DNA from 2 places in the Mycobacterium sp. THU-M104 genome. Region 1 is predicted to be linked to the other one. Evidence: predicted binding sites of a transcription regulator. Region 1 holds the regulator's gene; the other holds the start of a gene.
The links. The regulator LexA, encoded in region 1, represses DNA repair genes until DNA is damaged. The targets are predictions, from matches to a motif close to CGAACANNTGTTCG.
Positions count from the first base shown of each region.

Region 1 (5,503 bases):
CGTGGACGGCGACGTGGTCTCGCAGAAATTCGCGGGCGGCACGATCTCGTGGAACCGCGCGAAGAACGTGTTCACCACCGACCCCTCGAACCTGGCCCCCCTGCTGGGCGGGCTGCAGATAGCGGGCCACGACCAGCCGAGTGCCGTGGCGATGCCACCCCACACCAAGACGCCGGCCTGGCAGCAATGGTGGTGGATACTGGGCGGCGCCGCGGCGCTGTTGCTTGTCGCGGCGCTGGCGTGGGGGGGCGCCCGCGTGCGCCGGGTCCGCGCCCGCCGCGACACCGTCGTCGGCGGGGCCGAGCCCGATGCGGGCGTCGGGCACAGCCACGCTGCCGACGAGATCTGGGGTCACGACGGTGACCTGCAGGCCTTCGAGGAACATTCTGCGGACGCCGAGCCCGCTCACCGGTTCAGCTGGGGGCGCGGGACTGACGTCGCGCTCGCCGGCGAGGACATTGCGCCGCGCCGCGGCTACGGCGGCGAAGCGCAATCCCGACCGGGGCAGGGCGGGGATGGCTTCGAGAGCACGTTCGGCGTGGAGGAGGAAAATCCCGATACGGTGGACACCGACTCGATTCCCGTGGTTACCGAGGCCGCCGTGTCAGAGGCCGGTTATCCCGACATCGAGGAGGAACTCGAGGAGGAAGAGGGTTATCTCGACGAGCTGGAATCCGGCTACGCCGAGTTGGCGCCGGAGGACATCCCGCAGCACGATGGCGGGATGTACGGGGAGTACCTGGAGCTGGCGCCGGAGGGCGAATACTCCGATGCCTCGGGTGCCAACGATGCCGGCCACTCTAGGGCCGCATCCGGAACGGTGGCCCCCGACTTCTCCGGGGCAGCCGTACCGGATGAAGCCGTGGCCGCAGGGGAAGCGCGAAGCGGGCGGCATGCGGCTGTCGACACCGAACGGACGTCGCCGTTGGCGGCGCACGCCGCCAGTGTGGGGCCGAGCGTGGCGGGGCGTCCGACGATTCACCTCCCACTGGACGATCCGTACCAGATGCCCGACGGGTATCCGATCAAGGCCAGCGCCCGTTTCGGCCTCTACTACACGCCCGGCAGCGCTCTTTATCAGGACACGCTCGCCGAAATCTGGCTGTCCAGCGAACAAGTCGCGCAGGCCAACGGTTTCATCAAGGCCGACTAGGGCCGGCCGTTCTGGTTCTACCCGGGTCAGATCTTGCGGATCACGGTGACGACCTTGCCCAGCACGGTCGCGTCGTTGCCGGGAATGGGGTCGAACGCCGGATTGTGCGGCATCAGCCATATCTGACCGCCGGCGCGCTTGAACGTCTTCACCGTGGCCTCGCCGTCGAGCATCGCGGCGACGATGTCGCCGTTGTCGGCGACGTGCTGCTGTCGCACGACCACCCAGTCGCCGTCGCAGATCGCTGCTTCGACCATGGAGTCGCCGACGACCTTGAGCATGAACAGCGTGCCCTCGCCGACCAGCTCGCGGGGCAGCGGGAAGATGTCTTCGACGGCCTCCTCGGCGAGAATCGGCCCGCCCGCCGCGATGCGTCCGAGGACGGGGACGAAGGTGGGTTCCGGCAGGGCGTCCGATCCCGCCACCTCGGTGGCGGGCGCTGGGGCCGTGGTTTCGTCCGCGCCGCGGACGTCGACGGCGCGGGGACGGTTGGGATCGCGGCGCAGGTACCCCTTGCGCTCGAGGGTGCGCAGCTGGTGGGCGACCGAGGAAGTCGACGTCAGACCGACTGCGTCGCCGATTTCCCTGATGCTCGGGGGATAGCCGCGACTGGTGACCGACGCGCGGATCACGTTGAGGATAGTGCGCTGCCGCTCGGTCAGCGATGAACCACCGGCGGAGGCGTCTTTGCTGTCACTCATGGCAATGAATGTAGCCGGACGCAGGCCGGGAATCAAACATGTGTTCGACTGGCGTGTCGACTGGCGTGTTGACTGGCCTGTCGACTGGCGTGTTGGCGCCCATGCAGCGCCTCTTCGGCTGTCACGCCGGGTCGAATGACAAAGGTGTAACTCTTCGGCCGATCGGGTATTGGACAGGCATGTCCCCGTTGGCCGATGCTCCAGCGCCGTCTTGCGAGGGGGCCGTCTGTCGGTGGCGCGGTCTGTCGGTGGGGCGGTCTAGCGTTCGGCTCGTTCGACACGCTTCGCTCAAATGTTCGCCAATCGAACACACGAGCGATAGTGTCGAACACACGAGCGAGAATCAGTGCACCGGAGGAACGCAGATGACAATCATTCACTCAGTCTCGCCGCGACCCAGCAGCGTTCGGCGCCCGGTAAACGGGCCGGTCCGGGACCCTCGCCACGGGCGACTCCGCGCGCCCGGGTCGCGCGGACCCGGCCAGTTCGGTCCGGCGGGCGCCACGCCGCGGTACCGCGGTTCCGGCGTCGCGATGTCCGTCGCGCCCCACCGCAAACGCTCCGTCACGTGGGCGAAGACTGCGGTCCTGGCCGTGGCCGCCGGGCTGATCACCTTGTGGCTCGGGCTCATCGCCGATGTGGGGCAGGCCGTCAACGGCGACTCCGCGGGTTCGGCGGCCCCGGTGCCCGACAGGCTCGCCGTCGTCCGGGTCGAACCGGGGGAGTCGCTGCAAGACGTCGCACACCGGGTGGCGCCCGACGCACCGGTTCGCCAGGTGGCCGAACGCATCCGCGCACTCAACGACCTGAACTCCCCGGCGCTGGTCGCGGGTCAGCCGCTGATCGCACCGGTGGGCTGACCGCGTCCCTGCCGCAGTACGGCGGCCGCTGTACTGCCGGGATCGCCCCGCGGGCAGCCCGCGCGGGTACGATCTGGGTGTCCTGCGATGTCCGGGAGCGCGGCGAAGGAGCGGTGATGCACTGTCCGTTCTGCCGTCATCCCGATTCCCGGGTGATCGATTCGCGGGAAACCGACGAGGGTCAGGCCATTCGTCGACGCCGGTCGTGTCCCGAGTGTGGACGGCGTTTCACCACGGTCGAGACGGCGGTGCTGGCCGTAGTCAAGCGCAGCGGTGTCACCGAGGCGTTCAGTAGGGAGAAAGTGGTCAGCGGGGTACGCAGGGCGTGTCAGGGTCGGCAGGTCGACGACGACGCGCTCAACCTTCTGGCTCAGCAGGTGGAAGAAACCGTACGCGCGGCGGGGTCCCCGGAGGTCCCCAGCCACGAGGTCGGCCTGGCCATCCTGGGACCGTTGCGCCAACTCGACGAAGTGGCGTACCTACGGTTTGCGTCGGTCTACCGGTCCTTCGAGTCCGCGGAAGATTTCGAGCGTGAGATCGAGCTGCTGCGCGCGCAGCGCAAGGTGCCGACGTAGAGCTGGCGAGCCGGCTCCGGAGACCCGCGTTAGGGTAGCTGCCATGGTCCCTGAGTTGCATCCCGATCTCGAGGCCTTCGCACCACTGCTCGGCAACTGGGCTGGTCGGGGGGCGGGCGAGTACCCGACGATCGAGCCTTTCGAATATTTCGAGGAAGTCGTGTTCTCCCATGTGGGGAAGCCATTTCTGGCGTACGCGCAGAAGACCGGGGCGGTGGCTGACGGCAGGCCCTTACACAGTGAGACGGGTTACCTTCGCGTGCCGCGACCGGGCCACATCGAGCTTGTTCTGGCACATCCGACCGGCATCACGGAAATCGAGGTGGGCACGTATTCCGCACGCGGCGGCGTGATCGAATTCGCGTTGTCCGCCACGTCGATCGGGCTGTCCCCGACCGCCAAAGAGGTGACTGCGCTCGGCCGCTCCTTCCGCGTCGACGGCAATGAGTTGTCGTACTCGGTGCAGATGGGTGCCGTCGGGCAACCCCTGCAGCATCATCTGGCCGCGGTGCTGCACAGGAAAGACTGAACATTCGCCGATGCCGCCGGCGGCCGCCGCCGATGGCCATGGGCCCCTGTCGTTCGGTCTGAGGATCAGGTCGCGCTGCGCTCGTCGTTGCCCATGGCGTTCAGCACCGCGACGCGGGTGTGGGCCGGGCCGGTGACCGCCTTCTCCCCACCGCCGGAGCGGAGCAGTTGGCCAAGGGCGGCTTGGTCGTATTCGCCGGGTTCGGTGGTGTCGATGAAGCGCTGCACGACGTCGATGAAGCGGGCCGGGTCGTCGTGAAACGTGAAGTGTCCGGAACCCTCGAAGATCTCCAGCCGCGAGCCCGGCATAGCCGCGTGCGCCATCCGCGCATGGCGCACGGGAACGACGACATCTTTTGCGCCCCAGATTATCTGGACGGGGATGGCTTCGGTCAGATAGCACCGGTCCAGCATGGTGACGATCTGGCCGCGCCAATCCACCACCGCGCGCAGGGTCCGACTGAACGCCGCCGAGGCGGTGGGCTCCGGGAGGTCGTCGAGGATTCGCAGCACGCTGGGCAGGTCCCGGCCCAGGCCGGTGTTCCCGAAGGCCGCGCCCAGCACGCGGCCGACGACCTGCACCGCCGGCAGTACCAGGGGCAGCCGCAGCAGCGCGAGTGCTTCGCTGCCCATCGGCAGCGACGCCCACCGCAATACGAGATTGACATCCTTGGTGACGCCGCCGGCTGCCACAAGAATGAGGCGCTCCACCAAATGCGGGAACTGGTAGGCGAATTGCATCGCCACCCCGCCACCGAGGGAATGACCGATGATGGTCACCCGCTCGATGTCGAGCACACTGAGCAGGTCGCGTATCCCGTTGGCGTACGCGGCGATGGAGTAGTCGGCGCGCGGCTTGTCAGATTGCCCGTGCCCCAGTAGATCAGGGGCGATGACGGTGAATCGCTGAGCCAGCTTGGCCTGCACGGTGTTCCAGGTTGTGGAGTTGTCACCGATGCCGTGGACCAGCAGGACCGCCGGCCCCGAGCCCGCGATGCGGTAGGCCCTGCGGTATCCATGAATCGTGCGGAACTCCAGTCTCGGTGTCCGCACTTCCCGCACCGAGCGAAGATTGTTCCTGCGCTGCCGCTCGGTCATCTACACCCTTGTTGTGGGGCCTTGTTGTGGGGCCTTGTTGTGGGGCCGTGTTGTGGGGCCGTGGTGGCGTTTCGCGTCACTCGAAGGCGCTCATGCCGTGTCGTCGTCGTCGTACTTCTTCTCGGCCTGCTGGGCCAAAAATCGCTCGAACTCCGCGCCGATCTCCTCGCCGCTGGGCAGCTCTTCGTCGCGAGCCAGTAACGATCTGTTCTCCTGTGCGTCGATGAAGGCATCGTACTGGCGCTCGAGTGCGGCCACCACTTGAGCCACTTCCGCGCTCGCCTGGACCTGCTCGTCGATCTTGGCGCGGATTTCTCCCGCCGCCTCCGACAGCGCCGACAGCGGCAGTTCCAACGACCCGCTCTTGGCCACCTGCTCAAGCAGCACCTGTGCCGCTGCGGGGTAGTCCGTCTGCGTCAGGTAGTGCGGGACGTGCACGGTGAAGCCGACCACCTCGTGGCCGTGCTGGGCCATCCGGTACTCGAGCAGGTTGGACGCACTGCCCGGGACCTGGATCTCGGCGATCCACGGTTGGAAATCGGCGATCAGCTCTCCGTTGTTGGAATGCGCGGTCAGCGTGATCGGGCG
Region 1 is NZ_JBMIOP010000035.1:8,667-14,169, reverse strand. It holds gene ACOJVU_RS03385 (LGFP repeat-containing protein) at 1-1,153, shown strand, start outside; gene lexA (transcriptional repressor LexA) at 1,180-1,854, opposite strand; gene ACOJVU_RS03375 (LysM peptidoglycan-binding domain-containing protein) at 2,220-2,714, shown strand; gene nrdR (transcriptional regulator NrdR) at 2,831-3,289, shown strand; gene ACOJVU_RS03365 (peroxynitrite isomerase) at 3,333-3,818, shown strand; gene ACOJVU_RS03360 (alpha/beta fold hydrolase) at 3,884-4,915, opposite strand; gene ACOJVU_RS03355 (proteasome assembly chaperone family protein) at 5,006-5,503, opposite strand, start outside.

Region 2 (5,503 bases), on a different contig from region 1:
GCGCGGCGATGAATGCCCCGAAGATCGGGGTGCTGGCGTTGCAGGGCGACACCCGCGAGCACCTGGCCGCGCTGCGCGATGCCGGCGCCGACGCGATCCCGGTGCGCCGCCGCGGCGAACTCGACTCGATGGACGGGCTGGTCCTGCCGGGCGGGGAATCCACCACCATCAGTCATCTGCTGAGCGAGCTGGACCTGCTGGAGCCGTTGCGGGCGCGGCTGGCCGGGGGCCTGCCGGCCTACGGCGCCTGTGCCGGCATGATCCTGCTCGCCAGCGAGATTCTCGATGCCGGCGCCGGGGAGCGCACTGCGCTGCCCCTGTGCGCAATCGATATGACGGTGCGGCGCAACGCCTTCGGGCGCCAGGTCGACTCGTTCGAGGGCGATGTCGGATTCGCGGGCCTGGATGATCCGGTGCGGGCGGTGTTCATCCGCGCGCCGTGGGTGGAACGGGTGGGTTCCGGTGTCGAGGTGCTGGCGTCGGCCGCTGGGCACCCGGTCGCGGTGCGGCAGGGTCCGGTGCTGGCGACGGCGTTTCATCCCGAGATGACCGGCGACCGGCGGATCCACCGGTTGTTCGTGGACATGGTGACCGGCCGGGTCTGATCGCAACCGCCCGGTCGGCATGCCCGCCGACCGGGCATGATGTGCCCATGGCAGACATCAAGCGGGGCGGGCTGCATCGGGCTGCCAAGTTGGCGAGTCTGCCGGCAGGGGTGGTCGGCCGCGCCGCTCTGGGCGTCGGCAAGCGGATGACGGGCAAATCCAAGGACGAGGTGAACGCCGAGCTCCTGGAGAAGGCCGCCGACGAAATGTTCACGGTGCTCGGCGAACTCAAGGGCGGCGCCATGAAGGTCGGACAGGCGCTGTCGGTCATGGAGGCCGCGATACCGCCGCAATTCGCCGACCCTTTCCGCGAAGCGCTGGTCAAGTTGCAGAGTGAGGCTCCGCCGCTGCCGGCGCCCACGCTGCACCGGGTGCTCGACGCGCAGCTGGGCATCAAGTGGCGGGAACGATTCCGGTCTTTCGACGACACCCCCGTCGCCTCGGCGAGCATCGGCCAGGTGCATAAAGGAGTGTGGAGGGACGGGCGCGAGGTCGCCGTCAAGATTCAATACCCGGGCGCCGACGAGGCTCTGCGGGCGGATCTCAAACTGATCCAGCGGTTCAGCTGGGTCGCCAAGCAGGTCGTTCCGGGCGCCGATGTGGACCGGCTGGTGGCGGAGATCCACGACACCATGGAAGCGGAATTGGACTATCGCCGGGAGGCCGAAAATCAGCGCGCCTTCGCCGCCGCCTACGCCGGCGATCCAAAGTTCGCGGTGCCACCCGTGGTCGCCAGCGCGCCCAAGGTCGTCGTTTCGGAGTGGATGGAAGGCCGGCGACTGTCCTCGGTCATCGCCCAGGGGACCCGCGCGGCGCGCGATTCCGCGGCCGCGTTGCTCATCGAGTTCACCCTCAGCTCGCCCGCTCGGGTCGGGTTGGTGCACGCCGACCCGCATCCGGGCAACTTCATGCTGCTGCCCGACGGCCGTCTGGGGATCATCGACTTCGGTGCCGTCGCCGAGCATCCCGGCGGCGTTCCTGCCGGTTTCGGCGAACTCCTGTGCTGGGCGCGCGACGAGCAGTGGGACCACGTCATCCGGCTGTTGAAGGAGCTTCGGTTCATGCCGCCCAGCTACGATCTGACGCCCGAGCAGTTGGTGGAGTACCTCCAGCCGTTGTGGCCCTACATCGACCCATTGCGGTCCGGTGAGTTCCACTTCACCCGCGAGTGGTTCCAGAAGTCGGCGATCGTCACCGCCGATCCACTGGCCGACGGATTCGGCAACCGGTTCAAGATGGCCCGGAACCTGACCATCCCGCCCGGCTATGTCATGTTGCTGCGCACCCTCGGCGGGCTGCTGGGGGTGGCCGTGCAACTCGACGCCACGACCGCCTACGCGGAACTCATCGAGCGGTGGGTGCCGGGATTCTTCCCTCCCGACGAACCTCGGCCACCCGTGCGCGGGTGAGCGGTGATCATGCCGGCGTTGTCCACCTTCGGGCGGGTCGCCCAGGGTGTCACCGCGAAAACCGCGCCGCGCGGCCACGTAGACTCGGCTGGCCAGGACGTAACCAGGGAATGAGATAGGACGGCATGAGCGGCCATTCCAAATGGGCCACCACCAAGCACCAAAAGGCTGTCAAAGACGCGCGCCGCGGCAAGATGTTCGCCCGCCTGATCAAGAACATCGAGGTCGCGGCCCGGGTCGGTGGCGGAGACCCGGCGGGCAACCCGACGCTGTACGACGCCATCCAGAAGGCCAAGAAAAGCTCGGTCCCCAACGACAACATCGAGAAGGCGCGCAAGCGGGGCGCCGGCGAGGAGGCCGGCGGCGCCGACTGGCAGACCATCACTTACGAGGGCTACGCCCCCAACGGGGTGGCGGTGTTGATCGAGTGCCTCACCGACAACCGCAACCGCGCCGCCAGCGAGGTGCGGGTTGCGATGACACGCAACGGCGGAACCATGGCCGACCCCGGATCGGTGGCATACCTGTTCGCCCGCAAAGGCGTGATCACGCTGGAAAAGAACGGCCTGACCGAAGACGACGTGCTGACGGCCGTGCTCGAGGCCGGCGCCGAGGACGTCACCGATCTGGGCGACAGCTTCGAGATCCTCACCGAGCCGGCCGACCTGGTCGCCGTGCGGACCGCGCTGCAGGACGCCGGGATCGACTACGACTCCGCCGACGCGGGGTTCCAGCCGTCGGTGACCGTGCCGCTGGACGCCGAGGGCGCCCGCAGGGTGATGAAACTGGTCGACGCGCTCGAAGACAGCGACGACGTGCAGGATGTCTGGACCAACGCCGACATCCCCGACGAGATCCTGGCCGAGATCGAGGAGTGACGTGCGTCGGTGCCGGTCGTCCGCGCCGCGTGTCCTGCCCAGTGGTGTCGGCGTCGCCCGCTAAGCTGTCGAACAAATGTTCTATAGGCGGGAGCGGGTAATGCGGGTGATGGGCGTCGATCCAGGGTTGACCCGCTGCGGCCTGTCCGTCGTCGAGAGCGGTCGTGGCCGCCAGGTCATCGCGCTGGACGTCGACGTCGTGCGGACGCCGGCCGGCGAGCCGCTGGATCGCCGCTTGCTGGCGATCAGCGAGGCCGTCGACCACTGGCTGGACACCCACCGTCCCGACGTCCTGGCCATCGAGCGCGTTTTTGCCAATCAGAACGCGAACACCGCGATGGGCACCGCGCAGGCCGGCGGCGTGATCGCGCTCGCGGCCGCCAAACGCGACATCGTCGTCCACTTCCATACGCCCAGCGAGGTCAAGGCCGCGGTCACCGGCAACGGGGCCGCCGACAAGGCGCAGGTCACCGCGATGGTCACCAGAATCCTCGCGTTGCAGGCCAAACCGACGCCCGCCGACGCCGCTGACGCACTGGCCCTGGCGATCTGCCACTGCTGGAGGGCGCCGATGATCGCCCGGATGGCCGAGGCCGAGAAGAAGGCCGCCGAGCAACGCAGGAAGTTCGCCGCGAAGATCAAGGCCGCGCGATGATCGCCTCGGTGCGGGGAGAGGTGCTCGAGGTGGCGCTGGACCACGTCGTCGTCGAGGCCGCCGGCGTGGGGTACAAGCTGATGGCCGCCCCGTCCACGTTGTCGACCTTGCGCCGCGGCGACGAGGCCCGGCTGGTCACCGCGATGATCGTGCGCGAGGACTCGATGACGTTGTACGGTTTCGCCGACGCCGACGCCCGCGACCTGTTCCTGACGCTGCTGGGGGTCTCCGGTGTCGGGCCCAAGATCGCGCTGGCCACCCTCGCGGTGTACGACGCGCCCGCGTTGCGCCAGGCGCTGCACGACGGCGATGTCGCCGCGCTGACCCGGGTGCCGGGCATCGGCAGACGCGGGGCCGAGCGGATGGTGCTCGAGCTGCGCGACAAGGTGGGTGCGGGCACGACGGGCACGACGGCCGGCGCCGCACGCAACGGGCATACCGTGCGCGGTCCCGTCGTGGAGGCCCTGGTGGGTCTCGGCTTCGCCGCCAAGCAGGCCGAGGAGGCGACCGACAAGGTGCTGGCCGGCGATGCGGACGCGACGACGTCGGGCGCCCTGCGGGCCGCCCTCGCGCTGCTGGGGAAGTCGCGGTGAGCGAAGACGACCACGCCGAGACGCCCGAGGGGCATGCCGATCGCGAGCTGTCGCCGTCGCTGACCGTCGGCGAGGGTGACGTCGACGTCAGCCTGCGGCCCCGCTCGCTACGGGAGTTCATCGGCCAGCCGCGGGTGCGCGAGCAGTTGCAGCTGGTCATCGAGGGAGCCAAGAATCGCGGCGGCACGCCCGATCACATCCTGTTGTCCGGGCCGCCGGGCCTGGGCAAGACATCGCTGGCCATGATCATCGCCGCCGAGCTGGGGTCGTCGCTGAGGGTGACGTCCGGGCCCGCGTTGGAACGCGCCGGCGACCTGGCGGCCATGCTGTCCAACCTGATCGAGCACGACGTGCTGTTCATCGATGAGATCCACCGTATTGCCCGGCCCGCCGAAGAGATGCTCTACCTGGCCATGGAGGACTTCCGAGTCGACGTGGTCGTCGGCAAGGGCCCGGGGGCGACGTCGATCCCGCTGGAGGTGGCGCCGTTCACGCTGGTCGGCGCGACCACCCGGTCCGGCGCGCTGACCGGCCCGCTGCGCGATCGCTTCGGGTTCACCGCCCACATGGATTTCTACGAGCCGGCCGAACTGGAGCGGGTGCTGACCCGCTCGGCGGGGATCCTGGGCATCGAGCTGGGCGCCGGCGCCGGTGCGGAGATCGCCCGGCGCTCGCGCGGCACCCCGCGGATCGCCAACCGGTTGCTGCGCCGGGTCCGTGACTTCGCCGAGGTGCGCGCCGACGGTGTGATCACCCGCGACGTCGCCAAATCCGCCCTGGAGGTCTACGACGTCGACGAGCTGGGCCTCGACCGATTGGACCGGGCGGTGCTGTCGGCGCTGACCCGCAACTTCGGCGGCGGCCCGGTCGGGGTGTCGACGCTGGCGGTGGCCGTCGGGGAGGAGGTCGCCACCGTCGAGGAGGTGTGCGAGCCGTTCCTGGTGCGCGCCGGCATGGTCGCGCGCACCCCGCGCGGCCGGGTGGCCACCACGTTGGCCTGGACCCACCTGGGCATGACGCCGCCACCGGGGGCCGCCGCGCTCGGCCAGCCGGGCCTGTTCGACTGAGGAGCCCCGCCGCTTTTCTCTGGTGTTACAGCAATCCGAGCAACTGCAGGTCGGTCGCGTACTTGACGATGACCGGCGCCGTGACATGCGGAATGTCTTTGTCCGGGCCGATCTTCGCTCCTTGCACCGCGGCGCGGAAGCGATCGGTCGGCGCCAGCGACCCGCGCAGCGGCTTCTCGGGCTTGCCGTAGTTGTGTAGCAGCGGCAGCAGCGAGTACTGGCGCTGGCGCTCGGGCAGGGCCCGCAGCGCGGTCTCGAAGCGCTGAAACCACTGCGCGTAGTCGCCGACGCGGTGG
Region 2 is NZ_JBMIOP010000181.1:19,487-24,989, reverse strand. It holds gene tesB (acyl-CoA thioesterase II) at 1-12, shown strand, start outside; gene pdxT (pyridoxal 5'-phosphate synthase glutaminase subunit PdxT) at 9-605, shown strand; gene ACOJVU_RS14460 (ABC1 kinase family protein) at 653-2,014, shown strand; gene ACOJVU_RS14455 (YebC/PmpR family DNA-binding transcriptional regulator) at 2,140-2,892, shown strand; gene ruvC (crossover junction endodeoxyribonuclease RuvC) at 2,993-3,547, shown strand; gene ruvA (Holliday junction branch migration protein RuvA) at 3,544-4,140, shown strand; gene ruvB (Holliday junction branch migration DNA helicase RuvB) at 4,188-5,207, shown strand; gene car (carboxylic acid reductase) at 5,233-5,503, opposite strand, start outside.
Region 2: the regulator LexA is predicted to act here: its motif matches at 2,962-2,975, upstream of ruvC (crossover junction endodeoxyribonuclease RuvC).